Regions from separate parts of the Tindallia texcoconensis genome, predicted to be linked through region 2. Evidence: riboswitches for the same ligand, from Rfam matches in the RefSeq annotation. Region 2 holds a riboswitch; the other holds the start of a gene.
The links. A riboswitch is a leader RNA that binds a small molecule or an ion and turns the genes downstream of it on or off. The one in region 2 is predicted to bind lysine.
Positions count from the first base shown of each region.

Region 1: it holds a riboswitch for lysine, as region 2 does, so the genes downstream of both, ACZ47N_RS01615 (aspartate-semialdehyde dehydrogenase) here and ACZ47N_RS10165 (aspartate aminotransferase family protein) in region 2, are expected to answer to the same signal.

Region 1 covers NZ_AP042431.1:315,865-332,446, reverse strand. The annotation lists gene ACZ47N_RS01665 (STAS domain-containing protein) at 1-178, shown strand, start outside; gene ACZ47N_RS01660 (WG repeat-containing protein) at 310-1,050, shown strand; gene ACZ47N_RS01655 (lytic transglycosylase domain-containing protein) at 1,043-1,798, shown strand; gene argC (N-acetyl-gamma-glutamyl-phosphate reductase) at 1,994-3,031, shown strand; gene argJ (bifunctional glutamate N-acetyltransferase/amino-acid acetyltransferase ArgJ) at 3,062-4,303, shown strand; gene argB (acetylglutamate kinase) at 4,318-5,178, shown strand; gene ACZ47N_RS01635 (acetylornithine/succinylornithine family transaminase) at 5,230-6,423, shown strand; gene ACZ47N_RS01630 (PilZ domain-containing protein) at 6,547-6,921, shown strand; gene ACZ47N_RS01625 (lysophospholipid acyltransferase family protein) at 6,918-7,655, opposite strand; gene ACZ47N_RS01620 (carbon-nitrogen hydrolase family protein) at 7,763-8,590, shown strand; lysine riboswitch at 8,666-8,848, shown strand; gene ACZ47N_RS01615 (aspartate-semialdehyde dehydrogenase) at 8,977-9,978, shown strand; gene dapA (4-hydroxy-tetrahydrodipicolinate synthase) at 10,020-10,892, shown strand; gene dapB (4-hydroxy-tetrahydrodipicolinate reductase) at 10,928-11,656, shown strand; gene dapD (2,3,4,5-tetrahydropyridine-2,6-dicarboxylate N-acetyltransferase) at 11,687-12,400, shown strand; gene ACZ47N_RS01595 (aspartate kinase) at 12,404-13,633, shown strand; gene ACZ47N_RS01590 (FAD-binding oxidoreductase) at 13,664-14,767, opposite strand; gene ACZ47N_RS01585 (RnfABCDGE type electron transport complex subunit A) at 14,782-15,369, opposite strand; gene ACZ47N_RS01580 (NADH:ubiquinone reductase (Na(+)-transporting) subunit D) at 15,369-15,998, opposite strand; gene ACZ47N_RS01575 (FMN-binding protein) at 15,991-16,582, opposite strand, start outside.
Region 2 covers NZ_AP042431.1:2,251,121-2,267,702, forward strand. The annotation lists gene ACZ47N_RS10100 (BTAD domain-containing putative transcriptional regulator) at 1-256, shown strand, start outside; gene ACZ47N_RS10105 (urocanate hydratase) at 330-2,354, shown strand; gene hutI (imidazolonepropionase) at 2,480-3,748, shown strand; gene ftcD (glutamate formimidoyltransferase) at 3,784-4,689, shown strand; gene ACZ47N_RS10120 (cyclodeaminase/cyclohydrolase family protein) at 4,725-5,345, shown strand; gene ACZ47N_RS10125 (hydrolase) at 5,468-6,010, shown strand; gene panB (3-methyl-2-oxobutanoate hydroxymethyltransferase) at 6,205-7,068, shown strand; gene ACZ47N_RS10135 (ketopantoate reductase family protein) at 7,062-8,027, shown strand; gene ACZ47N_RS10140 (YhdT family protein) at 8,039-8,371, shown strand; gene panF (sodium/pantothenate symporter) at 8,388-9,884, shown strand; gene galE (UDP-glucose 4-epimerase GalE) at 10,039-11,049, shown strand; gene ACZ47N_RS10155 (phosphoribosylaminoimidazolesuccinocarboxamide synthase) at 11,112-11,792, opposite strand; gene ACZ47N_RS10160 (exodeoxyribonuclease III) at 11,959-12,708, shown strand; lysine riboswitch at 12,811-12,993, shown strand; gene ACZ47N_RS10165 (aspartate aminotransferase family protein) at 13,094-14,350, shown strand; gene ACZ47N_RS10170 (SurA N-terminal domain-containing protein) at 14,512-15,294, shown strand; gene ACZ47N_RS10175 (M20 metallopeptidase family protein) at 15,627-16,582, shown strand, end outside.

The sequences.
Region 1 (16,582 bases), 1.1 Mb from region 2:
TGTTATTGGGTTGGATCAAGTAGAGTATATTGATTCTACGGGAGTGACTTTTTTAATAGGTCTTTATCGATATTTGCAGAAGAATGATAAATCCATGCGTGTTATTAATGCTCGTAAGGAAATTGTTGAATTATTTGAGATTGTGAATCTGAAAGATTTGTTTCATGTAAATCAATGAAAAAAGCCTCAGCCTGCCACATTGGTAGGCTGAGGCTTTTTTATGCACTCAATCCCAAAGATAATTCGATATATTTGTTGATTTTGGATATATATAGAGTAAAACCATCTTTAAGAAAGGGGAAAGACACCATGGATGAAGAAAAAAAATCAAAAATTCCAACCTTTGATTTAGCGAAGGAATTGACAAAAAAGCAGGCTATGATCATGATTATAAGTGTCATAATGATTAGTTTGATGATAACGACAGTATTACTTTGGATCGTATTTGGCGGTAGCGGGGAAATACTTGATCAAGATTCCAGCGAATCAGAAGAACAACAAGAGAAAGACCAGTTTGATGTATCGGAGGAATCTGAAGATGGAGATGAAAGCTCCCTTCGATTACCAGTGAGGATTAATGATCTCTGGGGATACGTGGATGAGCATGGAGAATTACTCATTGAAGCTATTTATGAAGAAGCAGACATCTTTAATGAGGACAAAGCTGCTGTACGATTTCAAGGGAATACTGGATTTATCGATAGAAATGGCACTTGGGTCATTGCACCATCATTTGAACACGCTTTTCCATTTCATGATGGAAGAGCTGCGGTAAGGATAGATGGATTATGGGGATTTGTGGATAGAGAAGGTAGTTTGATCATTGAAACGATCTATGAAGATGTGCGTAGTTTTTCAGAGGAGAGGGCGGCTGTCAAGCAAAATGATTTGTGGGGCTATATTGATACCATCGGGGATATGATTGTGAGTCCGCAATTTAAAAGAGCCTGGAATCATTATGAGGGAGTAGCACAGGTAGAAACGGAAATGGGAACAGGGTATATCGATAAGGAAGGGTCGTGGATTTGGAATCCTAGATGGTATGAGTAATTCTATCAGAGGATTGATCTTGTGGGGTCTTCTATCTGCTGTAGGGATATTGGTAATGATCTTTTATATTCCGTTGGTTCTTAAGGATGATTTAGAGCAAAAAGAGCTGGTGGATTCCTCAAGAAGGCAAGCATTATTATTGCATCACAGTGTTGCTAACCCTATGGAAGAACGCCAATCTGATTATCTTCGAAATGTATATCATCCTGGTTTTCATCCAGAACATTTGCTAACTGCTGAAGAGCATCGATTGTTGCATTTTATTCAACAAGAAACTGGTATGAGTCATGAAGAAGTGTGGACACTAATGAGACATTGTGACAATAAAGGACTATCACTGTGGCTGGTGATTGGACTGATTCATGTGGAAACGGGAGGAAGATTTGAAAATGATCTTGTAGGAAAAGATCAAGATCGCGGTTATATGCAAATCACTCCCATAACAGAAAAGCATTTATTTCAAGAGTACGGTGAGTTGTGGACATTTTCCTATAATCCAGCAGATATTTTTGAACCTTGGTATAACTTAACTTTAGGAACTAAATACTTACAATATATTATGGAGAGGGTCATAGAAGAAGAAGGTGAAATGAGTTGGCATAGAGTTTTGGGAGAGTACAACCGTGGACCAGTGGGACTGCGACGCCACTACCAATGGAAGAATACGTATAAAACAGTCTATTCAGAGAGAATATTACAGAGAAAAGAAGAATGGATAGATAAATACGAAAGCATAAATATACATTGATATTTATAAGCAAAGTACAATAGCTAATAATAAACGTAAAAATGAAAATTTAAATAATGAAACAATGATTATAGTTATTATTGATTTGCATAATTAAGCAGTTTCCGTTATAATGGAACAAATTATTTGCATATACGCCCAAAAACAGGCACATTGATTGTAATTAGTATTTTGTTGGACAGAAGGAGGGAGAGAATGTTAAAAGCAGGAGTGATGGGAGCCACTGGATATACAGGAGCAGAGCTTGTACGATTGCTAGAAGATCATCCAGAAGTTGAATTAACCTTTGTGGATTCAAGAAGTTATGAAGGAATGCTGTTAAGCGATGTGTATCCAAATTTAAGAAAAAAAGTGGATAAAAGATGTCGCTCTGTTGAGGTAGAAGACGTTCCAAAGGATACGGATGTTGTTTTTTGTGCATTGCCCCATAGGGTGAGTCAAGAAAAAGTGATTCCTTTAATGAATGCTGGTTTTAGAATTGTGGACTTTTCAGCTGATTTTCGTATTCGAAATGGCAAAACCTATGAAAAATGGTACCAGATAGAGCATATGGATCATAAAGCCTTAAAGAAAGCTGTATATGGATTGCCTGAATGGTACGTCGATGAGATCCGAAACGCAAATTTAGTAGCGAATCCTGGATGTTTTCCAACAAGTGTTTTATTGCCCCTGTTACCATTAATCAAAGAAAAAATGGTAGCGGTTAAGACGATTATTATTGATTCTAAAACTGGCGTATCGGGGGCAGGTAGAAGCCCCTCTGGAGTCAATGTTTTTTCGCAGGTTAACGAAAATGTAAAAGCTTATAATATTGGAGGACATCGGCATACTCCAGAAATAGAACAGGAAATATCGCTAGCGGCGGAAAAAGATCTGAAAGTCCTTTTTACACCGCATTTGGTTCCGATGGATAGAGGTATTTTATCTACCATCGTTCTTCCTAGTGATAAATTGACTCACAAAGAAATAAAACAATGCTACGAACAATATTATGGAGATAAGCCCTTTATACGAATTTTAGAAGAGGGAGTGCTTCCAGAAACGAAAGCAGTTAGAGGATCCAATTATTGTGATGTTGGATTTAAATGGGAGTCAAGAAGTGGGAATCTTGTTATTGTGTCGGCGATTGATAATTTGCTTAAAGGTTCATCTAGTCAAGCTGTTCAAAATATGAATTTAATGTTTAATTTAAATGAAGCTGCAGGAATTCAATCAATGTCTATGTGGCCATAAAGAAGCAAACTTTCAAAGGAGTGAAATGAATTGGCAGAAGAAAAATTTCCTGGAAAGGAACTCATCAACGGAACCATAACAGCCCCTAAGGGCTTTGTGGCAAGTGCTGTAAATACAGGGGTTAAAGAGGACGGACAGTTAGATTTATCCATTATACTCAGTGAAAAGCAAGCAAAGGCAGCTGGGGTCTTCACACAAAATATCGCAATGGCAGCACCGGTGATTCTTAGTAAAGAAGTGATTAAGAATCACCGGTTAAGAGGAATTGTTGTTAATAGTGGAAATGCCAATGCATGCACTGGAAGTCGCGGAATGGAAGACGCAAGAAAGATTCAAGAGACAGCGGCAAAATCCCTTGGAATTGCTGCAGAAGAGTTAGCGGTGGCATCTACAGGTGTTATAGGAATACCTTTACCAATGCAGCATATTTTAAAGGGAATTCCAGAAGCTGTTGACAAGCTTGGAAAAGAAGGTGGTAAAGAAGCGGCAGAAGGAATTAAGACCACGGATACTACGAATAAAGAAATAGCAGTAGAAATTGGAATAGATGATAAAATCGTTAGGATTGCAGGCATGGCAAAAGGTTCTGGAATGATTCATCCTAATATGGCGACCATGCTAGGTTTTATCACAACAGATGCGGATGTGGAGTCGCAATTTCTTCAAAAAACACTAGAAGAAGTAACGGAAAGCACTTTTAATATGATTAGTGTAGATGGGGACACTAGCACCAATGATTCGGTGTTCCTGCTGGCTAATGGAATGGCAAACAATCAAGAAATCCATGAGCTTCATCCAGATAAAGAGATTTTTAAGCTGGCATTGCAGCAGGTGAGCGAGTATTTAGCAAAATCTATTGTTCGAGATGGAGAAGGTGCTTCGAAATTTATTGAAGCAGAAGCTAGTGGTTTTCCAACGGTAAAGGATGCTAGAAAAGCAGCTAGAACCGTTCTTAGCTCTAATCTAGTTAAGACAGCTATTTTTGGTGGAGATGGTAACTGGGGAAGGATGATCTGTAGTCTTGGTTACTCAGGGGCAGCATTCTCTATGGATAAGATAGCATTAACCCTTGGGAATGGATCTGGTGAAAGGATAAAAGTCTTAGAAAAAGGGCTTCCTCTCGAATATGATGAAGTAAGTGTAGAGAATTTGCTGGATGATAAGAATATTTATATCCTTATTGAAGCCAACAATGGACCTGCTTCGGCGAAAAGTTGGGGTTGTGATTTAACCTATGACTATGTAAAAATAAATGGTTCATATCGGAGCTAGGGGAGGCAGTTGGAATGAAAGAGAATAAGACCGTAGAATTTAGTCCAGACGCATTGCTTCGTAGCCTTCCTTATATTAGGGAGTATCATAAACAAATAATCTTAATAAAATATGGCGGAAATGCTATGGTTAACGAAGTTTTAAAAGAGCAGGTTATTAAAGATATTGTTTTTATGAAGTATGTAGGGATGCGCCCAGTGGTAATGCATGGAGGGGGTCCTGAAATTACTAAGATGCTAGAAATCATGGGGAAAAAGACGGAATTTGTCAATGGATTACGTGTAACGGATGAAGAAACCATGAGTATTACTGAAATGGTTTTAACAGGGAAAATTGCGAAAGAATTAGTAGCAATGATAAGTGCCTATGGAATTAAATCCATTGGCATTAGCGGTCAAGATGGTGGGCTTATAGTATCTAAACAAAAAGATCCAAAACTGGGTTTCGTTGGTGATATCAAAAATATTAATCCAGAACTGATTTACGATTTATTAGAAAAAGATTATATACCAGTTATATCCTCTATTGGATGCGATGAAAAAGGCCATCGCTATAATATAAACGCAGATGAAGCTGCCGGTAAAATGGCCGTGGCACTCCATGCATCCATGCAGATCATGTTGACCGATATTGAAGGCGTTATGAAAGAGGATAAAAACGGAATAGAAGTAATTCCAGAGTTAAGTATTGAAGATATTGATCGATATATTGACCAGGGAGTTATTACAGGAGGCATGATTCCGAAAGTAAAATGTTGCTTAGAATCCATTAGGGATGGGGTTAAAAAAGTTCATATTATTGATGGAAGAAAAAGCCATTCTTTGTTATTTCAGGTGTTTTCTGACAATAGCAGCGGAACCGTGATCAGGAAATAATATAAATTGAATAGAAATAGATGGGATTAAAATACAGGAGGATTAAGCGTCATGATGAAAAATGATTTTATTGCTGCCAGTGAAAAACTATTTATGAATACCTACAAACGTGTACCGGTTGTATTTGTAGAAGGAAAAAATTGTCGGTTGGTAGATTCGGAAGGGAAAAAATATTTGGACATGGTAGGTGGACTAGCGGCTTCTGGAATGGGCCATTCGCCAGATTATTTAGTGGAAGCCATTCACAAACAGGCAGAAAAGGTATTGCATGTGACAAATTACTATTGGAATGAACCACAGTACGAACTAGCAAAACTATTGGTGGAAAACTCTTTTGCAGATAAAGTGTTTTTTTGCAATAGTGGAGCTGAGGCCAATGAAGCGGCAATAAAGCTGGCTAGAAAATATGGGTATAAAAACTTTGACAGTCCTAAAAGTGAGATAATTACGGTCAGCGAGTCCTTTCATGGGAGAACCTTGGGAACCTTATCAGCAACGGCGAACGAAAACTATCGGGTAGGATATAAACCCCTTCCAGGCGGTTTTAAACAAGTACCATTTAACGATGTGAAAGCCCTGGAAGAATCGATCACAGAAAACAGTTGTGCCATTATGTTTGAACCGTTACAAGGAGAAGGAGGATTGACACCAGTAACACAGGAGTATGTTGATAAAGTCCAAGAGTTGGCTAAAAAATATAATATATTGATTATCCTTGATGAGATTCAATGTGGATTCGGTAGAACTGGTACTATGTTTGCCTATGAGCAATACAATATAAAACCAGATATTATGTCTTTGGCTAAAACTATGGCAGGAGGCTTTCCTATAGGTGCCATAGTAGCAACGGATAGGGTTGCTGAAGCATGGCAGCCTGGAGATCATGGAACGACATTTGGTGGAAATCCTTTAGCTTGTGCAGCTGGAGTGGCAACTGTACAGGAAATTATTAGTCAGAAAATTCCAGAAAAAGTTGAGAAAGATGGTGCTTACTTACGTGAGCAGCTAGAAGCACTAATGGAAAAATATACGTTTGTCACTAAGCTTAAGGGAAAAGGGTTGATGATCGGTTTGGAGCTTTCTTTTTCAGGGAATCTAGTGGTAGAGAAAGCTTTTGAAAAGGGATTGATAATCAATTGTACAGCTGGGAATATCCTGAGGTTTCTTCCTCCTATGATTATTTCTAGAGATGAAATAGATGAATTTATTAAGATTCTAGATGATACTTTTAGTGAAATGAAATAGAAAAACCTCCTCCTTTGTGAGGAGGTTTTTCTGTAATAAACGATAAAATGCTTACAAGAGGGGGTATAAAGAAAGTGTAACGGTAGTATGGTCTGTAGAATTCAAACTAGGGAGTGATAAATTGTGGATGAAAAGCGTCAAGTAACCCGTATTGAATTTCATATTAAAGGGACCATTAAAGGGAAAAGCAAGGAAATTTCTGGAGAAGTTAGTGACTTAAGTTTAAAAGGTCTTTTTTTACAGGTGGACCAATCGACAGATGAATTTTCATTACAAGAGGAAGTATCCATTGAGATCGACTTATCAGATCCTTCCTTGGATGTTTATATCCAAGGAGATGGAAAAATTGTGCGGATAGAGGAACATGGCCTAGGGGTTCATTTAGAGCATATAGACATAGATTCTTTTACTCATTTAAAGAATATTATTTCTTACAATGTCGGCGATCATGACAAGGTGATGGATGAATTCATTGATACGATGGTGGATAAAAATTAATCAATTGATAAGAGTTTACTGCCACCTACCTCTTGGTTGATGGATGAAAAAACATCTGCTAGCAATTGACTAGTGGATGACTCTATTACCTGATCTTCATCAATTAATGGAAGGATTTTGACTTGGACCTTAGCAGGTCTAATGCGATTGTTTGTCTCAAAAATATCACAGGTGCCCTGAATGGCCACCGGCAAGATAGGGACCTGTGCTTTTTGTGCTAATTTCAGGCTACCTGGCTTAAAAGCGGACATTTGATTTTGTTTACTTCGTGTTCCTTCTGGGAAAATAACCATGGATTGGCCATTTTTTAAATTTTTTTGTGCCTGTTGTATGGCTTTCAAAGACTGGCGAAGGTCTTTACGATCAATGAAACTGCATTCGATGAGATGCATCCACTTTGAAATAACGGGCACTTTTCCAAGTTCTTTTTTTGCAACAAATCCCATAGGAAGAGGGATGGTGCTCACTAGGAGAGGGATATCAAAATAGCTTTGATGATTACTAACGATTAGGACAGGTCCTTGGGTCGGAATGTTTTCGGTGCCAGTGATGTGGATTGTGCTACCAGACTTATTGAGGATTCGCGTAGACCATTTCTGACCTACTTGTTGGGTTAACGTTCGTTTTTTTATAATTTCTCCTTGTTTATTCAATTTTTCAGCTCGTTTTGCTATTAAAATGATGTACAATAGATATAGAAGAAAATCTATCGTCCAGTAGATAGTTCGAAGCATAGGATACGTCCTTTCTTTATTTAAAATGATGATACCATCATTTTATCACAAAGCAGTCGTTGGACAAAGTTTATTAAATTGAAAAAAGGAAAGAGGAGGATCGGTTTATGAAATCCTATAGGCTGTCCATCTGTCAGATGAAAGTACTGGATAAAAAAGAAGAGAACTTGTATAAGGCAGAAAAAATGATTCGGAAAGCTGTTTCCGTTGAAAAAGCAGATATGGTTGTCTTGCCAGAAATTTTTAATTCGCCTTATAACACAGAAACAATGGTAAGGATGGCAGAAGAAGATGGTGGTATAACGACGAACATGCTATCATCTTTGGCTAAGGAACTTGAAATCTATTTGATAGGGGGATCGATTGCTGAAAGAGAAGATACTGCAGTATATAACACCTCATATAGTTATAACCCTAAAGGAGAATGTATTGGAAAACATAGAAAGATTCATTTGTTTGATGTAGACATAGAAGATGGTATTCGATTTGTCGAATCAGAAGCTTTAATGGCCGGAAACGAAATCACTGTTTTTAATACAGAATTTGGAAAAGTGGGTGTAGCGATTTGTTTTGATATGAGATTTCCAGAACTTATCAGACTAATGGCTTTACAAGGAGCTGAAATCATTATTGTTCCAGCAGCCTTCAATACCATTACTGGACCAGCACACTGGCACGAAACGATTAAGATGAGGGCAATTGATAACCAAGTATTTTTTGTTGCAGCATCACCAGCTAGAAATGAAGAGTCGACCTATCATGCTTATGGCTACTCTACTGTATGTGATCCCTGGGGGACTGTGCTGAAAAGCGGAAAGGAAAAAGAAGCAATTATATCAGCAGACATTTATCCAGAAAAAATACTGGCGATACGACAGCAATTACCGCTTTTGAAGCTTAGAAGGCATGATTTGTATGAAGTGGTGAAAAAATAGAATCCCTAAATGATCTTGACAGCACTTTTTGAGGTATGATATCATAATTCATAGTATTTCAAAAAATTCATTATATTTATCGATAGAGGTTGCGCTGAGAATCATTAGAGGTCAGGTGAAAAGAGGGAAGCACTCGATACTGATAGTCGAAAGGTCTAAGCGCCGAAGTTTCTGGTATTGCTATCATTTCAGAGACTGGGGGTAATTGCGAAGAGCGTTGCCACTGTCATGGTAAGCCCATGGAGTGCTATTGAAAGACAAAGCCATTTATGATACATTGGAGAAAATACTTCGGAATGGTTTTTGTTTTTTATGTACGTGCAACTCCCGGGATCCTTTGCCGGGAGTTTTTCTGTAAAATGATCAATAATTAGGAGGAATCAGGAATGGGACTTCATATTGGCGTTGTAGGAGCTACTGGAGCTGTAGGTAGAAAGATATTGGAAGTGTTAGAGGAAAGAGATATTGAGATTGAGCGTTTACGTTGCTTTGCTTCAGAAAGAACTGCTGGAGAAAAACTAAACTGGAAGGATCGGTCTATTACCATCGAATTGTTGACAGAAGAAGCTATGCAGCAAGCCTTTGATTATCTTTTGTTTTCCGCAGGTGGGGATATTTCAAAAAAATATGCGCCCATTGCTCGAGATGCAGGGAATACGATTATCGATAATTCATCCCAGTGGAGAATGACGGAGGGTGTGCCGCTGGTTGTGCCAGAGGTAAATGGACATATTCTGCGAAATTACAAGGGTATTATTGCGAATCCAAATTGTTCTACCATTCAAATGGTCGTAGCCTTAGCGCCGCTGCATCGAATTTACAATATGAAGCGTATTGTTGTTTCTACGTATCAAGCCGTATCGGGAAGCGGTCAAAAAGCCATTCTGGAATTGGAAAACCAGATGAAAGACAGAGAGTATCCTTTTCAAGTATATCCTAAAAGGATTGCAGCTAATTGCTTGCCTCATATCGATGTTTTTCAGGAAAATGGCTTTACGAAGGAAGAGTTGAAAATGGTGTATGAAACGCAAAAAATTCTTAATGATGACGACATACAGATAAATGCAACGACGGTTCGTGTCCCGGTTTTTTATGGCCACAGCGAATCTATTACCGTGACCTTTGAAACCGCACCACGTTTATTGGAAGTCAGGGAATTGCTGAAAAATGGAGAAGGAATTATGCTGATGGATAATCCGGATGCCTTGGAATATCCGACGCCTATAGAAGCAGCATCTACAGACCATGTCTATGTAGGACGAATTAGAAAAGATCTTTACGATCCTTGCACGTTATCTATGTGGATTGTAGCGGATAATTTGCGTAAAGGTGCGGCTACAAATGCGGTTCAAATTCTAGAAAAAATGGAAATGTTAAAGGATCAATAGAGGCATAACGTAAGATTTAAAGATGAAGGAGGAAAACAAACATGTTTAAAGGAACTGGAACAGCCATTATAACGCCTTTTTCTCAAGGGAAGGTAGATCTTCATGGATACCGAAACTTGATTGATTTTCAGATTGATAATGATTGCCAGTGTTTAATTGTACTGGGGACAACTGGTGAAGCTTCTACTTTAACCAAAGATGAAAAGAGGCAGGTGATTGAAACGGCTGTAGATCATGTGAAAGGTAGAATACCCATTGTAGTAGGAACGGGTAGTAATAATACAGCAAATGCTATTGAGAACACAAAAGAAGCAGAAGTATTAGGAGCTGACGGAGCCCTTGTAGTAACGCCTTATTACAACAAGGCAACACAGAATGGATTAGTAATGCATTTTGAGGCAGTTGCTAAAAGTACAAAGTTACCGATTATCTTATATAATGTTCCTGGAAGAACTGGAGTAAACATTGAATCTTATACGGTGGCCAAGCTTTCGAAAGTGGATAATATTATTGGTATTAAGGAAGCATGTGGCAATATATCCCAAGTGTTGGAGATTAAACGGTTGGTTCCAGATGAATTTAAGATTTACTCTGGAAATGATGACAATATACTACCGATTTATTCTGTTGGCGGACATGGTGTCATTTCTGTCATGGCAAATGTGATTCCCAAAGAAACTCAGGCTATGTGTAAAGCTTTCGAGGATAGAGATATATCAAAAGCTATTGAACTTCAAGTAAAATATAAAAAATTATTCAATTTGTTATTTATGGAAGTGAATCCAATTCCAGTAAAAGCAGCAGTATCTTTCATGGGTATGGTAGGAAATGAGTTGCGATTACCACTGACACCTATGGAGACTGCTAATCAGCTTGAACTGAAGGAAGAAATGAAAAACTTAGGAATAGTTTAATCATAATTGTTGCCTTTAGGAAAGGGTGTGAAAAGATGAACCTATTAGTATGGGGAAAAACTGGTAAAATGGGAAAAATGATTATGGATATGGCGAGGGAAGATCCATTTTGGAATCAAATACAGGGAATTAGCTCACATGAGGATTGTGACAGTGATCTATTAATACCGGATGTGGTCATTGATTTTTCTCATCCAACAGCATTAGATCAGGTGTTAGCCTATGCGGATAAAAGAAAAATTTCGTTGGTAATTGGAACCACCGGATATACAGAAGAAGAGTTGAATAAAATTAAACAAGCGTCAAAGGCTTTGCCGCTGGTTTATGCAACGAATATGTCTCTAGGTATGAACCTTATGTTTTCTATGGTAGAAAAAGTGGCGGCGGTATTGAAAGATTCTGTGGATATAGAAGTGATGGAAGCACATCATAATCGCAAAAAAGATGCACCATCTGGTAGCGCTAGAACCATTGTAGAGGCAATTGAAAAAGGGTTGGGTGAAAAACGTAATCATGTTCATGGGAGAGAGGGTCAATGTCCAAGGAATACAGGGGAAATTGGTATCCATAGCATACGTGGTGGGAGTATCGTTGGACGGCATGAAGCAAGTTTTATACATGAACTGGAAAGTCTTACTTTGGTTCATGATGCACATAATCCGTCTGTTTTTGCAAAAGGAGCATTGGAAGCAGCCAAGTTTGCTTTGAAAGCAAAAGCGGGGTTGTATGATATGAAAGATGTCTTGGGGATAGAAGAATCATAAGTCCGATAAAACACACTGGAGGTAAGTGAAATGGAAGCAAAAGAAATCATTGCATATATTCAAAAAAGCGAAAAAAAAACACCTGTAAAGGTATATGTCAAAGGGAACCTAAAGGATATAGATTGGAGTGATTTTCCTGGTAAAAGTTTTATCAGTGGAGAAACAGCTGTGCTCTTTGGAGACTGGAAACCTGTAGAATCTTTTTTAGAGCAACATAGTTCTAACTTAGAAGACCAAGTGGTGGAATGGGATCGAAATATGTCAGGTATTCCTTTAATGGATTATAAAGGGATACCTGCTCGTATCGAACCAGGAGCATTCATTAGAGAAAAAGTAGAAATTCATAAAAATGCAATTATCATGATGGGTGCGGTTATTAATATTGGCGCAATTATTGGTGAAGGGACCATGATTGATATGAATGCAGTGATAGGTGGAAGAGGCATCGTAGGGAAAAACTGTCATATAGGAGCAGGTGCTGTGATTGCAGGAGTGGTAGAACCTGCATCTGCAACACCAGTAGTGATTGAAGATGGTGTTCTGATTGGTGCGAATGCAGTAATTTTAGAAGGAGTTCGAGTAGGAACTAACTCAACAATTGCAGCAGGAGCTATCGTAACAGAAGATGTACCTCCAAATGTTGTTGTTGCTGGAATGCCAGCTAAAGTATTGAAAAAATCTGATGATAAAACGAGGTCTAAAACAGGTATAGTAGATGCATTAAGACAGTTAAATGAGGAATAGACAATGAGCATTGTCGTACAAAAATATGGCGGAACTTCCGTGGGAACACCCGAAAAAATAATGGAAGTGGCAAAAAAGGTAATTCAGAAAAAGAAGGAAGGCCATCAAGTAGTGGTAATTGTTTCGGCTATGGGAAAATCGACTGATCACTTGACTGAATTAGCTAAAAAAGTATCTCAGAATCCAAATGCTAGAGAAATGGATGTGTTATTAACAACAGGAGAACAAGTATCTATTTCACTTTTGTCCATGGCTTTATGGGAGCAAGGAACGTCAGCCATTTCATTTACAGGAGGACAGCTAAACATTCGGACCACCTCTATTCATCAGAAAGCAAGAATTCTTGATATTGATGTGAGTAAAATTCATCAAGAGCTGGCAAAAGATAAAATTGTAGTAGTGGCAGGTTTTCAGGGGGTAGGAAAAGATCAAGCACTGACTACCTTAGGTAGAGGTGGAAGTGACACCTCTGCCGTTGCTCTGGCGGCGAAGTTGCAAGCATCTTGTGAAATTTATACGGATGTGGATGGGATCTATACAATGGATCCCAAAAAACTTAAGAATGCTAAGAAACTGGAGTCCATCGCTTCGGAAGAAATGATGGAAATGGCTAGTCTTGGTGCTGGTGTGCTTCACCACCGGTCGGTAGAATTGGCCCATAAATTTCGTGTTCCTCTGTATATTGCGTCGGCTTTTGATTCGGTTTCTGGAACGAAAATTGTGAATGGAGGCAGCAAAGAAATGGAAGAGAGTGTCGTTACAGGGATGACTTCTAGCCATTCGGATATTCAGGTTACGTTGATGTATCTGCCGGCTAACATGAATAGTTTACGCCGAATTTTCTCTGAAATGGCTGAACAGGAAGTGAATGTAGATATGATTTCTCAAATGACAGCTAGTAAAAATAGAATGCATGTAAGCTTTACTGTTCCGAGAGAGGACTCGGATGTAGCAAGAGGAATGATGGAGTCTTGGAAAAAAGAAGATGATGTTATTCAATGGGAAGTGAACGAAAATATTGTTAAAATGGCTATTGTAGGCTTAGGGATGAGGTCTCATTCTGGTGTTGCGGGAAAAGTTTTTGATTTACTGGCATCGAATCAAATTGAAATAAAAATGGTTACTACATCAGAGATTAATCTTTCTTGGGTGATTGATGCAAAAGATGAGCAAAAAGCCATACAAGCAATAGGAGAAGGATTTAATTTAGCGGATACAGAGATAGTGTTATAGACAATGCCCCTTTGAGAAAAGGGGCATCTTTTATCCAAATTCATCGTAGAAAATCACATCATCTGTTAATCCTTTTTCTTTGAGCTTTTTAACGGCTGAGTCAATCATTACTGGGCTGCCGCAAAGATACACTTCTTTGTTTTTTGCATCATGAAGGTACTTTTCGATAGAATCTGTGACTCGTCCTCGGTCTCCAGTCCATGGATCATCATCACTGAGTCTGGATAATACTGGCTTGTAGGAGAAGTTAGGAATTGATTTTTCAAAAGCCTGCATTTCATCTGCTAAAATCAAATCTTTTTCTGTTTTAGCACCAAAGAAAAAAGTTGTCTTGCGTTGGATACCCTCTTCTTTCAGCTGATAGAGGATGCTTCGTATTGGGGCGAGTCCTGTACCTACGGCGATGAGGATAATTTCAGCATTGCTATCTTTTTTTAGATAGAAATCGCCAAAGGGCCCATTGAACGAAATTTTATCGTTTTCGCTCAAAAATTGGTGAACATATGTTGTGACCAGGCCCTCTTCTACATAACCAATAATTAGCTCAATATTCTCTTTATTAGAAGCAGAAGATGCTAGTGAATAAGCTCGAAAGACTTCTTCTGGATTTCCAGGGTAAGGTGGAGCTAATAATTGTACATACTGACCTGGCTTGAAATTAATTTCTTGACCATCGGTAATTCGAATGCGTAAAAACCTAATAGTATTTGTTAATTCTTTAATTGTATCAACGACAGCCTCGTATTTTTTAGCCGTAAGAAGATCTTCAGGGATGCTAAGGTCCATGTTGGATTTAACTTTTACCTGACAGGATAATCGGACATTGTGTTTTTTATCTTCTTCCGTAAGAAAAGACGTTTCTGTTGGAAGAACAGGACCTGCACCATGGTTCACACTGCATTTGCAAAGTCCACAGGTACCTTTTCCACCGCAGGCTGAAGGCAAGAAAAGCTCCTGTTCATTTAGTGTACTTAGAAGTGTACTTCCGCCTTCTACAATGAATTCTTTTTCATTATTAATGGTAATAGAGCATTGGCCATAGTTTGCAATATACTGGTTGGCAAGTGTTAGCAATAAAGCTAAAGTTCCAGAAATACAGCTCATGATCCCTACGGTGATGATGATTTGCGTCATGTTTCAAGCCTCCTTTACTGTACATTGGCGATGCCTGAAAATCCGATAAAGGCTAAAGCCATTAAGCCGATGATAATGAGTGTAATACCTGCACCCTCAAGCCCTTTTGGAACAGGTGCGTTTTTGATTTTTTGGCGAATTCCTGCTAAGGCTACAATAGCTAGAGTCCACCCAACGCCAGATCCAAGTCCGAAAAATGCAGATTGTATCAAATTATAGTCTCGGATGACCATGAATAAAGATACACCGAGAATGGCACAATTCACAGTAATCAGTGGAAGAAATATTCCTAAGGAATAATACAATGTTGGAACATACCGTTCTACAATCATCTCAACTAATTGTACAAAGGCAGCGATTAAGATAATGAAAACAATAAAACGAAGATACTCTAGATCGTATGGAATTAATATGAGGTGGTAAATTAAGTAGTTAAGGATAGAGGTTCCAGTCAAAACGAATGTTACAGCTTGACCAAGACCCCATGCTGTTTTTATTTCTTTTGAAACTGCAATAAAAGAGCACATTCCAAGAAAGTTAGCTAGAATCATATTGTTGGTGAAAATAGATGCCATTAAAATGACCATTGGATTAATGTCCATTACTTAGCACCTCCTGTTGCGGGTTTGTTTCCATCTTTATCTGGAATATAAGTATTAGCAATCCAAATGAGAATTCCTAACATAAAGAAGGCACCAGGGGGCATAATCATAAAGACCCAATTGGTCCATCCTTCACCAAGTATGTTGATGCCGAATAATGAACCAAAGCCCAATAATTCACGAAAAAAAGCGATGAATAGCAATACACCACTGTATCCAACCCCAGAAGCAATGCCATCAATAAAGGAGGTTAAAGGCGGGTTGTTTTGTGCAAAAACTTCACATCGGCCCATGATAATGCAATTTGTTATAATGAGCCCAACGTAAGGACCTAAGGCGTCACTCATGCTGGGCCAATAGGCTTTTAGCACAATGTCTACAATAATTACATAAGCTGAAATAATAAGGGTTTGTACCATCATTCGAATATGTTTTGGCGTGAATTTTCGGATAATGGAAACAGTGAGGCTGGAAAATGAAGCAACAAAGATTAGGCCAATCCCCATAACCATTGAATTGATCATTAGGTTGGTAACCGCAAGTGCAGAGCAAATACCTAAAATTTGGCGAAAAACGGGATTGTCTTTAAAGACACCGAGAGAAAATATGTTTTTAATTTTTCTAATCATGCTTTAAAGCCTCCCGAGTTTCTGACATGAATTCTTGCAAATTGTTATTAAATATATCGCGTACAGCATTTGAAGTACCAGTAGCTCCAGAAATAGCATCAACTTGTGCTTTGGGATCAGGGGTATATACAAGGAACTTTTCTGACTCGTCAGGATCGATTTCTATTCCTCTGAATTGTTCCTTAAAGGATTCTTCATCAATACGGGCTCCTAGGCCTGGTGTTTCGTTATGAGATAGAAATTCAATGCCCAACACTTCTTTGAAATCCGTTGAAAGAGAGACTAACCCTCTTAGTTCACCCCAAACTGCGCTTCCTGAAATAGGAATAATATAGGCCATGAGCTGATTATTATGATCATACCCTTCAAAAATCTTTTTTCCATTGACTTCAATTTCTTTGACATGTGTTTCATATACCATGTTAACGTGTTCAGCATTTCGATTTTCTGGCATTTTATCTAAGACATAAAGAAATGAAAGTTGGTCGGAAAGCTGTTCGTTTAACTCAATTCTCTCGATGGTAACAGCGTTAATACTAGCTAAGACAGAGGTATAAATTACCGTAACGACTATCATGAATAGA
Region 2 (16,582 bases):
AGCTCTTCAATACTTTAAAGAAGCATCTGTTTGTGTTGAACGTTTTCAGAATCCATATGAAATAGGAACGCACTATCGAATTTGTTGGATGATTGCAAAAAAAATGAGGGAAGACAAGGGGTTGAAAAAAACATTTAAAGGGGTTTTGTCGAAAGATCCAGATTTTTATTTGCAAGGGATTAGAGAAAATGCAGATAAGACAAGTTCAGATTATGAATTAAATCAGTCACTAGACAGCCCTTCGACACTTTATTGACGCTCACGCCGTATAATAAAGGAAAACAATAGGAATATATGCCATAGAAGAATGGATGAAAGGAGCGAATACTATGTTAGATAGAAAAAATATTGGGCAAGCTATGACGATTAAGCTAGAAGGCCCCCTGCCAGAGAAGAAATCATTTCTTGAAGGAATTAGAAGGGCTCCAGACAGAGGGTTTAAGCTAACACCAGCTCAGACGGAGGTAGCGTTAAAAAACGCATTGCGATACATTCCAGAGGAGTACCATGCGGAGATGGCTCCAGAGTTTCTGGATGAATTGTTGACCATGGGACGCATATATGGCTATCGGTTTCGTCCTGAAGGAAATATTAAAGCAAAATCAATTAATGAATACCCAGGGAAATGTACAGAAGGCAAAGCATTTCAATTGATGATGGATAATAATTTGGATTTTGAGGTGGCGCTTTACCCCTATGAATTGGTTACCTACGGCGAAACAGGAAAAGTTTGTCAAAACTGGATGCAGTATCTTTTGATTCAAAAGTATCTACAAGAACTGACTCAGGATCAAACTCTTGTTGTTTCTTCTGGACATCCAGTAGGGCTTTTCAAGTCTAAGCCAGACAGCCCACGGGTGATTATTACCAATTCGTTGATGATAGGTATGTTTGATAACGCAAAAGATCAAGATATTGCAGAGCAGATGGGTGTTGCTAACTACGGTCAAATGACTGCTGGTGGATGGATGTATATTGGCCCTCAAGGTATTGTTCATGGAACGTTTAATACGCTGCTGAATGCTGCGAGGTTGAAGATGGGTCTCGCCGATGACAAAGATTTAGAGGGTATTCTTTTTGTATCTTCAGGACTGGGTGGAATGAGTGGTGCTCAGCCAAAAGCTGTAGAGATTGCCAACGGCGTAGGGATTGTTGCGGAGGTAGATGAATCCAGAATTAAAACACGGCATGATCAAGGATGGGTTCAAAAAGTGAGTGGAGATTTAGAAGAGGTTTATAGGTGGGCAAAAGAAGCTCAAAAGAATAAAAAACCACTATCTATTGCTTATCATGGAAATGTAGTGGACTTACTGGCTTATGCTGTAGAAAAAGACATTAAAATTGATCTGCTTTCTGATCAAACTTCCTGCCATGTTGCCTACGAAGGTGGGTATTGTCCACAGGGCATGACATTTGAAGAACGAACGCAGATGCTAAAAAATGATCGAGAAACTTTTATTCAGCGAGTAGACGAAACCCTGAAGACTCATTTTAAAGTTATTCAAAAACTAGTCGATAAAGGAACTTATTTCTTTGACTATGGCAATGCTTTCTTGAAAGCTGTTTTTGATGCTGGTGTTCAAGAAGTGTCTTTGAATGGTGTAGATGAAAAAGATGGGTTTATATTCCCTTCCTATGTGGAAGATATTTTAGGGCCAGAATTATTTGATTATGGGTATGGTCCTTTCCGTTGGGTTTGCCTCAGTGGTGACCCAGAAGATCTAAGAAAAACAGATGCAGCAGCCATGGAATGCATTGATCCAGAGCGTAGGGGACAAGATAGAGATAATTATGTCTGGATTCGAGATGCAGAGAAGAACAAAATGGTGGTAGGAAGTCAAGCTCGTATTCTTTATCAGGATGCTTATGGCAGAACCAATATAGCTCTCCGTTTCAATGAAATGGTGCGGAGGGGCGAAGTTGGCCCCATAATGCTAGGGAGAGATCATCATGATGTAAGTGGAACTGATTCGCCTTTTAGAGAGACTTCCAACATTAAAGATGGCAGCAATATCATGGCAGATATGGCTACACAGTGCTTCGCTGGCGATGCAGCAAGAGGAATGAGCTTAGTAGCCCTTCACAACGGGGGAGGCGTAGGTATTGGAAAATCCATTAATGGAGGATTTGGAATGGTATTAGATGGCAGCCGTAGAGCCGATAAAATTCTTGAAACTGCCATGTTGTGGGATGTTATGGGCGGTGTTGCAAGACGTGCCTGGGCTACCAATGAAAATGCCTTGACAACTAGTATGGAGTACAATGAACTGAATAAGGGTCAGGATCACATCACGCTACCCTATTTGGCAGATGATGAAATGGTGACAAAACTAGTAGCTGAGAAACTAACGTAACTAGTACAAAAGTGGAGAAGTCTTTACTTTGCAAATTGATTGCAAGGTAAAGGCTTCTGGCTATGAAGGACGAGTTTTGGTTTATGATGGTTTCATTAATCACTAGACTTACTGGAGGGATACGTATGAAGAAAGGTAAAATGATCATAAAAAACGCAGGTCAGTTGGTAACCTGCAGCGGTCATCATGCCAAACAAGGGAAAGAAATGGAAGAACTGCATATTATTGAAAAAGGAGCTATCATCATAGAAGATGGCATCATTCAATCTGTTGGAATAGAAGAAGATCTTCTAAAGGGTGTAGATCAGAGCCAATATGAAGTGGTAGACGCAGAGGGAAAGGCGGTGCTTCCTGGCTTCGTTGACTCCCACACCCATTTTGTTTTTGGCGGATACCGAGCGGAGGAATTCACCTGGAGGTTGCACGGTGTTGACTACATGGATATTATGAATCGTGGAGGCGGTATTATTAGCACCGTAAAAGCCACCCGAGAAGAAACCCAAGAGGAACTCTATGAAAATGGCTATAGGCGACTAACGTCTATGTTGTCTTTTGGTGTCACAACGGCGGAAGGAAAAAGCGGCTATGGTCTTAATAAAGAAACAGAACTAAAACAGCTAGAGGTCATGAAAAGGATTAATGAAAAACATCCGGTGGATGTGATTCCTACGTTTATGGAAGCCCATGCCGTGCCAGAAGAATATAAAGGCAAAGAAGATGAAATGATTGACAAAATCATTCAAGAAAGTTTGGTAGAAGTAAAAGAAAAAAATCTAGCAGAATTCTGCGATATTTTCACAGAAAAAAACGTCTTTACTATTGAACAGTCCCGAAAATTATTGACAGCAGCGGCTGAAATGGGCTTTAAACTAAAAATGCATGCAGATGAAATTGTGCCACTGGGGGGAGCGGAATTAGCCGCTGAAGTAGGAGCTGTTTCGGCTGATCATTTGCTACAAGCCTCGGATGCGGGTATTGCTGCCATGGCAGAAAAAGTGGTAGTGGCAACGTTATTACCAGGAACCGCATTTAGTTTAAAAGAACCATATGCCAGAGCCAGAGATATGATCAATGCCAATTGTGCTGTAGCATTGGCTTCGGATTTTAATCCAGGGAGTTGTCATACAGAGTCTATTCCACTTATTATTGCCTTAGCAACCCTTTATATGAAAATGACACCAGAAGAAGTCATTACAGCTTTGACTATTAATGGAGCTGCTGCAGTAGACAGGGCAGATCAAATAGGAAGTCTAGATCCTGGTAAAAAAGCAGATGTTATTATTTTGCAGGATGCTTCCTACCATTTCTTAGCCTATCATATAGGTGTTAATTCTGTTGAAAGGGTCATAAAAGATGGTATACTAGTAATGGATAACCGGCATAAACTTTTATAATTTGAAAATAATCAAGGACATAAGGAGGAAGTAATATGAGTGAAAAAAAACAAATTGTGCAGTGTGTTCCAAACTTTAGTGAGGGGCGAGATCAGAGTATTATTGAAAAAATTGCAGATGCATTTCGAAACACTGCGGATGTAAAATTATTAGACTATAGCAGCGATGAAGATCATAATCGTTGCGTTATCACAGCTTTAGGCGAAGCTCAAGCCATGAAAAAAGCCGTGGTGAAAGCAGTAGGAACAGCCTATGAACTAATTGATATGACAAAGCATGAAGGTCAGCATCCTCGCATGGGTGCCGCTGATGTGGTGCCTTTTGTACCAATCAAAGATATTACCATGGAAGAAACCGTAGCGTTGGCAGAAAGTGTGGCCAAAGAAATTGCAGAAACCTATGGCCAACCAATCTTCTTATATGAAAAAGCAGCCAAGACACCAGGTAGAGAAAACTTGGCAAAAGTTCGAAAAGGTCAATATGAAGCTATGGCAGCAAAAATTAAAGAACCTGAATGGAAGCCGGATTTTGGTCCCACAGAAATGCCTCCTCAAACTGGAGTAACCGCAGTGGGAGCACGTATGCCTTTAGTGGCCTATAATATCAACCTAGACTCTGCTGATTTAGCAATAGCGGATAAAATTGCTAAGCAGGTGAGACATCTTAGTGGAGGGTTGCGTTACTGCAAAGGAATGGGCGTTGAGTTAAAAGACAGAGGGATTGTTCAAGTTTCCATGAATATGACGGATTACAGCAAAACAGCCCTATATAGAGTGTTTGAACTAGTTAAAATTGAAGCTCAGCGATATGGTGTTAATGTGGTAGGAAGTGAAATTGTTGGAGCGGTTCCTATGGAAGCGTTAATTGATTCTGCTGCTTACTATTTACGCTTGGAAGAGTTCACCATGGAACAAGTATTAGAAACATCTTTAATGGAATAGAAAACCTATAATCTATGAAAGGAAAGGTGATATATATGTTAGCGGATAAAAGTGTAAAAGATTTTTTGCAGGAAACAGCATCGGATGCTCCCGTTCCAGGTGGAGGAAGCATTGCTGCTATGAGTGGAGCCACAGCAGCAGCTTTGACAGCCATGGTAGCAAATCTAACCATTGGCAAGAAGAAGTATTTAGAAGTTGAAGCACATATGAAAGAAATTCATGAGCGAGTGAATGCATCACGTCATCAGTTGATTGAATTGATTGATAAAGATGCTGAATCTTTTAATGGTGTGATGGCTTGCTTTAAAATGCCAAAAGAAACGGATGAAGAAAAAGAATCTAGAAAAGAAGCGATCCAGCAGGCGACAAAAGAAGCTGCAAGAGTTCCAATGAGTATTGCTGAAACTGTAATGGAACTGATGATTGATATTGAAATAGTAGTACAAAAAGGTAATAGCAATGCGATTACAGATGGAGCTGTTGCTGCAATGATGGGACGTACAGCCATTTTAGCGGCTCTGTATAATGTTAAGATTAACCTGGGAAGTATTAAAGACGAAAGTTTTGTCAAGGAAATGGCTGAAAAAGCTGCAAGTTTAGAAGAACAGGCGCAGATTCAAGAAAAACAAATTCTTCAACAGGTTGTTCTAGACTAGATTTAAAGTATATCTATTTGTTATCATTTAAGCTTTGCTCCTAGGAGCAAGGCTTTTGCCTTTGAACTATTCTCATTGAGGGTATTAATCTGGTGTGAATCATTATGAAAGGAAGTGGAAAAATGAGATTAACAAAAGAAAATACAGCGGCGGTTATCATTGATATGCAAGAAAAGTTAACACCTCATGTTCAAAACCACAAAGATCTTATTGAACGAATAAAAATTCTTATTAAAGGATTGCAAGCCTTAGGAGTTCCTATGATTGTGACGGAACAATACCGAAAAGGACTTGGTCCAACGATACCTGAACTAACAGAGGTTTTAGATGTAGGGGAGCCTCTTGAAAAAATGGCTTTTAGCTGCTGGGATGACCATGAGTTTCAAAAGGCAATGGATCAAACTGGAAGAAAACAAGTAATAGTAGCAGGAATTGAAGCTCATGTTTGTGTGTTGCAAACAGTTATCGATTTAAAAGAAAAAGGATTTCAGCCAGTGGTGGTAGAGGACTGTCTTTCATCTCGTAAAACAGCAGATAAAGACATTGCCATGAAAAGAATGATTCAAGAAGGCGCATTGATCGTAAGCTGTGAGTCGATTCTATTTGAATTATGTCGCTACGCTGGAACAGAAACCTTTAAGAAAATTTCTAAATTAGTAAAATAAGGGCATGTAAAATAAAAGCGTAGAATCTTTGAATGAAAATGAATGCATAGAAAAAAGGGTGCGAGTGATAACGACTCGCACCCTTTTTGTGCCCAATGAAAACAGATGATTTTAGTAATTCATAGAAAATAGGGCCAATTCATGCTAAGATATATTCGAATCAAGTAGGTGATACGAAAAAAGGGAGTGAGAGTGTGTCTAAAATAACCACCCAAAAACTTAAGAAAATGAAAGAAGAAGGCAGGAAAATAACCATGGTAACGGCGTATGATTATCCAACAGCAGTACTGGCAAATCAAGCTGGCATTGAAGTGATTCTAGTGGGAGATTCCTTAGCGATGACGGTTCTTGGAGAGGAAACCACGGTATCCATAAGCATGAAAGAAATGCTGCATCATATTCGACCAGTTGTTAAAGGTGCACCTGATGCCTTTATTGTGGGAGATTTGCCCTTTGGATCCTATCAAATATCTCCCCAAAAGGCAGTTAAAAATGCCATTAAGTTTATGAAAAAAGGTGGTTGTGACACGGTCAAACTAGAAGGGGGCAAGGAAGTTGCTGGAATTGTTAAAGCCATAGTTGATGCAGGCGTTCCGGTTATGGGACATATTGGCCTTACACCTCAAACGATATCAAAACTAGGTGGATTTAAAGTTCAAGGAAAAACGGTGGAAGCAGCTGAAATCCTTCTAGAAGATGCATATCAGCTTCAAGAAGCTGGAGCATGGGGATTGATTCTTGAAGCAATCCCTGAAGAAGTAGGGAGACTCATTACGGAAAACGTGACCATACCTACTATTGGGATAGGTGGTGGACGATATTGCGATGGTCAGGTTTTGGTTTTTCATGATATGTTTGGTCTTTTTCAAAAATTTGTTCCAAAGTTTGTCAAACAATATAGACACTTGGGTGAAGAAATAGTGAGTGGTCTGGAAGAATTTAAGAAAGAAGTTCAGGAAGGGCAATTTCCGGAAGAGAAGCATACATTTGGTGGTATAAGCCAAGAAGAGTTGAGGAAGCGGTTTCATTCAAAAAAAGCAGGAGGGGAAGAGTGTTGAAAATTGCCATTGTAGGATCTGGTGCCATGGGATGTCTCTATGGGTATCTTTTGAAAAGGATAGATTGTCAGGTTACCTTGATAGACACCTGGGAAGAACATGTGAAAGTTATTAAGGAAAAAGGATTGACAGTAATGGATGGCCTTGAAAGAAAGACAATATCCATGGAGGCTGTGACCGATGCCAGTAGCCTTACAGAAAAAATGGATTTAATCATTCTTTTTGTAAAAGCCTATGACACCAAATCTGCTTTTGCTCCTTGTTTGCACTTGATAGACCAAGATACTCGAGTATTGACATTGCAAAATGGAGCAGGGAATATTGAGGCAATTAGCTGTTTTGTACCCAAGAATAAAATCCTTAGTGGAACAACGGCCCATGGCGCGACCATGCAAGATAAAGGAGTAGTAATACATGCGGGGAAAGGGAAAACCTTTATTGGATGCGTAGAGGGTGAAAATGAGGAAGAAGTGAAGGAAATCCTTGCCATATTCAACAAGGCAGGGATTGAGACAGAACTTAAACCTAATATAGAGGAAATAATGTGGGATAAACTACTGGTGAATGTGGGGATCAATGGGTTAACAGCTATTCTGGAAATTGAAAATGGAAAATTACTAGAAATGGAGGAAACTCAAAAGTTAATGGGCTCCTTAGTAGCTGAGGCGGAAGAAGTGGCTAGGCATGAGAATATAAAGATATCTCATAAATTGCCGCTGGAACATGTTAAATCAGTTGCTAAAGCAACTGGGAACAATCAATCCTCAATGCTCCAGGATTTGAAGAGAGGTAGAAAAACAGAAATCGAATACATCAATGGTGCTATTGTGAGAAAAGGCCACTCACTAGGGGTTCCAACACCCTACAACGAAACCGTAGAGTTGCTGGTGAAAGCAAAAGAAAAATCATGGCTGTTAAGTGACCTTGATAGAACTAAGGAGCTGAAAAGAGAAGAATAAGGAGGGTTTTGATGCAGATAGAATCCAAAGAAAGAAAAAAAGGACAGGTATTTGTGGAGGATCCCCGATACAAGCAATGCAATCGAGAAGCTTTAATGGGAGTTGGCTTAGGGCTTTTAAACCTTATTTGGTGGTATGCATGGGGATATGGACTAGGTTCTGGACCTCCCGAAAATTACAGGTATATTTTAGGGTTTCCTGCATGGTTTTTTATGAGCTGTATTGCAGGGGCGGTCTTGTTTACTGGATTAACTATTTTGATGGTCTCTAGGTATTATAAAGAGATGCCTTTAGGAAAAATAACCAAAGAGGAAGCTGCTCATATAAAGAAAAACTTGGAATGATCTGGAGGGTAGTAGAATGGAAACTGTGAATTATGGAGTCTTGATGGCCTTGGTGGGATATTTTGCTATTGTTTTTGGCATTGGATTTTATAGCCTTGGCTATGTTTCCAAAGCACGGAAGGATAATGAAGCAGGTCCCAGTGGGTTTTTAACAGAATATCTGGCGGGTGGTCGTGACCTGGGTGGTTTTGTTTTGGCCATGACAATGGTGGCTACCTATCTTAGTGCAGGCAGCTTTATTGGAGGGCCAGGTACTGCCTATACCTTTGGTCTTGGTTGGGTATTTCTTGCCATGAGTCAAATGCCAACCGGGTACTTTACTTTGTCAGTTTTGGGTAAAAAATTTGCAATTATCGCAAGGAAAATTGAGGCGGTAACCGTGACGGATTTTCTACGGGCTAGGTATCAGAGTAAAGCCATTGTTATTCTTTCTTCGCTATCAATTATATTCTTTTTTATTGCCGCCATGAGTGCTCAATGGATAGGCGCTGCTCGATTGATAGAAGGCTCTGTTGGATTGAGCTATCAAGCAGCTTTATTTTTCTTTGCGGTAACGGTTTTAGCATATACAACCATAGGAGGATTTCGTGCCGTAGCCCTTACGGACAGTTTGCAGGGAATTGTGATGACCATTGGAACGATTGTTCTTTTAATTGCTACCATTATGGCTGGTGGTGGAGTCAGCAATATTATCCAAGGAATGTATGCAAAAGATCCGGGCCTTATTACTCCTTATGGGATTGAAGAAGGTTTTATGACAAAAGCATGGGTAACATCTTTCTGGATTTTGGTTGGATTTGCAATTGTTGGACTTCCGCAGGTAGCTACAAGAGCCATGAGTTATAAAAATAGCAAAAGCCTGAAGAATGGCATTATTTATGGCACTGTGGTATCCATGGTTTTGCTCTTGGGCATGCATTTTGTAGGTGCCTTTGGCAGTGTTTTGGTTCCAGGCATCGAAGCGGGAGATTTGGTGGTTCCCATTTTAACGACGGAACTTTTTCCTAGTGTGATTGCAGGGATCATTCTAGCAGGTCCGCTGGCAGCGGTGATGTCCACCGTAGACTCTCAGCTTTTGGTTGTTGTAGGGGCTATGGTAAATGATCTTTACACAAACTATATAAATCCCAAAGCTAAAAACAACGCTAAGCTTACCGCTAAAGTGAGTTATGGGGCTACGGTAGTGGTGGGAGTTATTATTTTTATGATCGCTTTTAATCCGCCACCATTGATGGTATGGCTTAATCTTTATGCCAACGCAGGACTCATTTCTACTTTTATTTGGACGGTTATTCTGGGGCTATATTGGAAAAGGGCGAATGCATCTGGTGCCCTGGCTTCTATTATCGTGGGTACAGGATCCTATATTCTGTTCGACAACATATGGGTAAGACCATTTGGGACCCATAATATTGTATTGCCTTTAGTCTTATCATTGATTGCTTTTGTGTTGGTAAGCGTATGTACGGAAGCACCGGATGATGAAGTGATGGATTTGTTTTGGGGTATTTAGGGGATGGGAGTTGGAATGTAAAATTGTGGGAAAGCCTATTTCTAGGAGAGGAACTTGAAGATCTTTAGGTGGTGGCCATTAGAGGATGGATAGGTTAAAATTGAAGGAAAACAGGTAGATTTCTATAAATCAACCTATAGGAAGGAGAAAGAATATGTCGGTTTTAGTTACGGGAGGTGCTGGATATATTGGTAGCCACACCTGCTTGCAATTACTAAAGGAAAACTACGAAGTAGTGGTATTAGACAATTTGTCCAACAGTAGTGTGAAAGCAGTAAAAAGAATAGAAAAGATGTCAGGTAAATCTGTTGTGTTTTATCAGGGGGACTTGCTGGATCCTAAGGTAGTAAATCAGGTTTTTCGAGAAAATAAGATTACTGAAGTCCTTCATTTTGCAGGCTTAAAAGCAGTGGGAGAATCTGTGGAAAAGCCTCTTTGGTATTATCACAATAATATTACAGGCACTCTTATTTTGTGTGAAACGATGAAATCTTTTGGCGTAAGAACATTGGTTTTTAGTTCGTCGGCGACTGTCTATGGAAGGCCAGAAGGGGTGCCTATTTCTGAAGAAGCGCCTACGGGGGCAACGAACCCGTATGGTCGAACGAAATGGATGATTGAAGAAATACTTCGGGATATGCATCAAGCAGATCCCGAGTGGCGGATTGCACTACTTCGATATTTTAATCCCATAGGAGCGGATGAAAGCGGTGAAATAGGAGAAGATCCAGAGGGGTTGCCTAACAATCTGATGCCTTTTATTACACAGGTAGCCGTAGGGAAACGAGATAAATTAATGGTTTTTGGGGACGACTACGATACGCCGGATGGCACTGGTGTCCGGGACTACATTCATGTAACGGATTTGGCAGAAGGCCATTTGAGGGCTTTGGAAAAAATTAAAAAAGATACCGGTGTGAAGACCTATAATCTTGGAACGGGAATTGGTTATAGCGTGATGGATATTGTAAATGCCTTTGAAAAAGCAACAGGTATTTGTGTGCCCTACGAAATAACAGAAAGAAGACCAGGAGATATTGCTAGTTGTTACGCTGATCCATCTTTATCTGCACAAGAATTGGATTGGAAGGCAAAAAAATCCATTCAGGATATGTGCTGTGACGCATGGCGCTGGCAGCAAAATAACCCGAATGGTTACCGATAAACTGAATTTCTTGTTTTGTAGTCTGGCAAGGATTCATGAAGAGCTGGCTGGGAAGCCAGCTCTCAGACTTGTAAAAGGATTTTTTCCAATTCAAAGGGGGTTATTTGTCGGCCTTTCTCATAGGCACGCATATTGCCACCGGAAATTTCGTCGATTAATACAATTTCTCCGTTGGATCTTCCGAATTCAAACTTAATATCATATAAGGTTAGTCCCTTGGCTTCCATTAATTCTCTCACAATGGATGCAATTTTTTTGGTCAGTTCTTTGAGGGAGACGTACTCATCCTTAGAGAGGATGCCCAGCATCTCCAGAGCGTCTTCTGAAATAGGCGGATCTTGTCTATGGTCATCTTTCAAGGTAACTTCCACAAAAGCATCTAAAGGTTGACCTTCTTCTACATATTGGCCATAACGCCGATAAAAACTACCGACTGCTTTATAGCGGCATATTACTTCCAAGCCTTTACCAAATAGGTTGGCAGGTTTCACTGTCATGGTAGCAGTATCCAGGTCTGCATCTATATAATGAGTGGGGATGCCTTTTTCGTGAAGCTTTTCAAAGAAAAACTTACTCAGTCGAAGCCCAGACTTGCCAGCTCCTTCTATGGAGAGTCCGATTTCGTTAGAGCCAGGATCAAAGACCCCATCCTTACCTGTCATATCGTCTTTAAACTTCAATAAAATAAATCCATTGGGCAGCTGAAATACATCTTTTGTTTTTCCTGTATAAATTCGTTTCACTGTGAAAAAAACCCCTTTCCTTATTGTCTTGATTCTATTATGCTCTATCATGATGATTTTTTCAATGTTTAGGATTATTCGAGGGTACTTGCCAGTGAAATGAGAACATGGTAAGGTACAATAGGAATACACGAAATGCAACCTTAATAGACGAAAGAGGTGGACCATGAAATTAATATCGTGGAATGTAAATGGGTTAAGAGCTTGTGTTAAAAAAGGATTTTTGGATTATTTTAATGCTGTTAATGCAGATATATTCTGCCTTCAGGAAACAAAATTACAGCCGGATCAAATCGATCTGGAACTGGAAGGGTATTTACAGTATTGGAATTCTGCAGAAAAAAAAGGATATTCTGGAACTGCTGTCTTTAGTCGCATAAAGCCATTATCCATTCAATATGGACTTGGATTAGATGCTTATGACGGGGAAGGTAGAGTCATTACTTTAGAGTATGAAGATTTTTATTTAGTGAATGTCTATACTCCCAACTCACAAAGAGAGCTAACCAGGTTGGATTTCAGAATGGATTGGGAAGATGTGTTTCGATACTATTTGATGACCCTAGATGAAAAAAAGCCTGTGGTATTATGCGGTGATTTGAATGTAGCGCATCAAGAAATTGATTTAAAGAACCCCAAAAACAATCGTCGCAATGCAGGATTCACGGAAGAAGAGCGCGAAAAAATGACACAGCTTTTAAACACTGGATTTGTGGATACCTTTCGATATTTTTATCCAGAGAAAGAAGGTGCCTATACATGGTGGTCTTACATGAGGCAGGCGAGAGATCGGAATGCTGGATGGAGAATTGATTATTTTATTGTGTCCGAAACCCTTCAGTCCAAATTAAAAAAAGCGGAAATCCATGCAGACGTTATGGGAAGTGATCATTGTCCTGTTATGCTTGAATTATGAGCAGCAGGGAATGAGTGTTGACATTGAGGAATGCGTGGCCTATAATAGATATTGGAAATGTGGTTACTTTTTTAACAGCAATTAAAGCAAAAGGCATGTGGTATCATAAATAGAGGAGCGGTCATAGGGTAATCGGAAAATGATAAGGAGGCACACCTCCGACGATTCTGGTGAAGGCTTTGACTGCCGAAAGAACAATACTGGTGTGCGGTGGGTTCTTGACAGGTCAGGACAGTCCTGGGTTGTTGTCATGCCGTTTTCTGTGCATGGAGAGCTATTTATGTAATGAGGCATCATTACGTAGATGGCTTTTTTTATACCCATAACCATTGATGCCTAAAGCCTGAGTACGTTAATAATCAGCGAAAAGAAAGGTGGTTATTTCATGAACAGTGTACCAAAATTAAACCTTGAGAAGTCGATGAAGATGTTTGAAGAGGCTAAAGAAGTTTCGCCTGGAGGATTGCTAGGTATTAGACGTCCATACAACTTTGTAGAAGGTGAATATCCGATTTTCATTGAAAAAGGATATGGCGGGCATATTGTCGATGTGGATGGAAATGATTACATTGATATGCTTTGTGGATATGGGCCTATTATCCTGGGATACAGAGAGCCAGAAATAAATCAGGCTGTCATTGAACAGATGGAAAAAGGTTTTTGTTTTTCCTTAGTACAAGAGATACAAAATACACTGACGAAGCGTCTTATTCGTTTGATTCCATCAGCAGAGATGGTTGTGCTGGCTAAAACTGGATCGGATGTTACCACCATGGCGGTTAGAGTAGCTCGAGGCTTCAATGGTAAAACCAAGGTTCTGCGTTGTGGTTACCATGGATGGCATGATTGGTGTGTAGAAGTTCCAGGTGGGGTGCCAGAAGAAATTCAAAAGATGACCGTAGAGTTTCCTTATGGAGACTTAGATGCATTAGAAGCAACCTTAAAAGAACATGGCGATGATGCGGCTTGTATTGTGCTTACGCCAGTGGGTCATCCACTTTCTGCTCCTGTAGAAGAACCTCCGGCTGGATACCTAGAAGGAGTTCGGGAATTAGCAGATAAATATGAAACGGTATTGGTCTTTGATGAAATACGCACCGGTTTTCGTGTTGCCATGGGTGGAGCTCAGCAGCGTTACGGAGTAACACCAGATCTTTCTACCTTTGGAAAAGCAATGGCCAATGGTTACCCTATTAGTGCACTGGTTGGGAAAAAAGAAATCATGAAAGTAATTGAAAAAGAAGTATTTATCAGTTCTACTTTCTTTCCGAACAGCTTAGAAATGCAGGCATCTATGAAGTGTATCGATATTCTGGAAAGAGATAATGTATTAGAAAGCATTTGGGAGCGGGGAGAAGATTTCCTTAGCAAAATGGAAAAAATCGTACAAGAATCTGACGTGCCTGCAACGGCGTCTGGAATTCCTCCTATGCCTTACATTACTTTTGATAAAGTGGATGATCAGTATAAGGAAAGAAGGAAATTTTTCTATACAGAGACTATCCGTAGAGGTTTATTTATTCAGCCATATCACCATGGCTATATTTGTCATCGCCACACAGATCAAGACTTAAAAGATGCCTTGGGTGCAATGGAAGAAGCGTTGAAGCATACCCATCAGGTGTTTCCGCAGAAAAAATAAAAGCATTACTTGAAGAGTTGAGTCCTTGTCGAAGCAGAACGTTTGTCGACAAGGGCTTTTTCAGCTCTATTGTAACCAATTTAGAGTTTCGTTTGAAAGTTTACTTATTCTATGTTAAAATAGCCTTCATGCTTAAAAAGGATATGGAAAGGGGTTATCAAGTGAAGTTCAATAAAAAAGGGTTTTTAATAATGGTGGCACTTTTGGTAGTGATGCTTACAGCGTGTGGCGACTCAGCAGAGGAAAAAGATTATGAAGAAGCGGCTGAAGTGGATCAAGGCGAAGTAGCGGCTGAAGTGGATCAAGGCGAAGTAGTGGCGTTGGTTAACGGAGAAGAAATCTATGAGATGGAGTTTCAAAGACAGGTTGACAGAATGATCGCAGCCAATGAAAACCAAGGAATGGTGTTGGAAGACAACGAAGAAGGAGAAATGGTGAAAGCTCAGATAAAAGATCAGGTAATTCAGTATCTGATCCATCAGCAATTGTTTATGCAAGAAGCCCAAAAACGCAATATAGAAGTGACGGATGAAGAGGTAGAGAATGACCTGAAAACGATTAAGGATCATTTTGGTTCAGAAGAAGAGTTTGAACAGACCATGGAAGAAAATTTGTATACAGAAATGGAATTGAAACAAACCTTGAGAACTGAACTCACAGTGGAAGCGTTGCTAGAAGACGAAAGTCCAGATGTGGTCGTGGAAGAAGATGAGCTAAGGGAATACTATAGTTTTTATGAAATGCAGCATCAACAGCAAATGGCAATGATTCAACAGCAAGAGATGGAGATTTCCGAAGAGGAGATGGAGTTGATGCAACTACCGTCTTTTGAAGAAATGAAAGACGATTTGCGTCATCAAATCATCATGGAAAAACAACAGGAATATCACATGAAGATGGTTGATGAGCTGATGGAAGCCAGTGAAATAGAAATACTTATTTAAAGATGAACACCTCATTTGAATGGGGTGTTTTTTTATATGGTTTTGTCATCACCCTAGATTTATTGCAATATTTAGATGAGTTGATGAAGTTCGAATTTTGCTTGACATCATAAAGCAGTTAATCGTATGATAAACAGAAAGTATGTCTTAAGAGATTAGGCATTTCTATTTTTCTGAACTACAGAGCATGTAGGAAAGAACCACTGTTATCGTGAGAAAAGAGAAAATGATTCAGGTTACTGGTGGGATTCATTTGATTAATAAGATATTCCTAGGTTGATTTTTCGAAGGATGTTGCTCGGATAAAGGACCGAAAAGAAAGAGGGGAAAGGATGGGACTAAAAAACATATTAAAAAAGGAAGTAGAGAGTTTCAAAGAAGAACTTATTCAGCTGCGAAGAGATTTTCATCAACATCCGGAGTTGGGGTTTCAAGAATTCCGCACTTCCAGCATAGTAGCATCTTATTTACAAGATTGTGGAATAGAAGTAGAGATGGTGGCTGAAACTGGTGTAGTAGGCGTTTTGAAAGGCAATTCGCCTGAACCCGTACTGATGCTCCGGGCAGATTTGGATGCACTGCCTATCGAGGAAAAGACGGATGTTCCTTTTAAGTCGGTTTATGAAGGGAAGATGCATGCGTGTGGTCATGATGGCCACACGGCGATGCTGATGGTAGCGGCTAAAATAATGGCAAAACATCGGGAAGAATTAGATGGAACAATAAAATTTGTTTTTCAGCCTAATGAAGAAGACGCTGGTGCGGCCATTATTATCGAAGAGGGTGTGATGGAAACTCCAAAAGTAGATGCAGCTTTGGGACTCCATTTATGGACGCCGATTCAAAGTGGAAAAATAGGAGTAGCAGCGGGACCATTGATGGCATCCAGTTACTATTTTTGGTTAACGATAAAAGGCAAGGGAGGGCATGGAGGGGCACCACATTTGGCCATAGATCCAATATTCTGTGGAAAAGAAATAATGAATGCCCTCCAATCTATTGAGACGAGAGAGCAGGATGTGTTGAAACCTACCTTAATTAATTTTGGCCAGTTCCATGCAGGGACTAATCCCATTATTATATCTCATCAAGCAGAACTGGCTGGATCAGTGCGTTGTTTACACGATGAAGATGCAAAAATTCGGAAGCGTTTCGAAGAAATTGTTTCTCAAGTGTGTGATATGTATGGAGCTAAATACGAGTTAACCTTTAAGTGTGGCAATGAGTTATTAGATAATGATTCAACGATGACGGATCTGGTGAAAGAGAGTGCTGTGGAAGCCGTTGG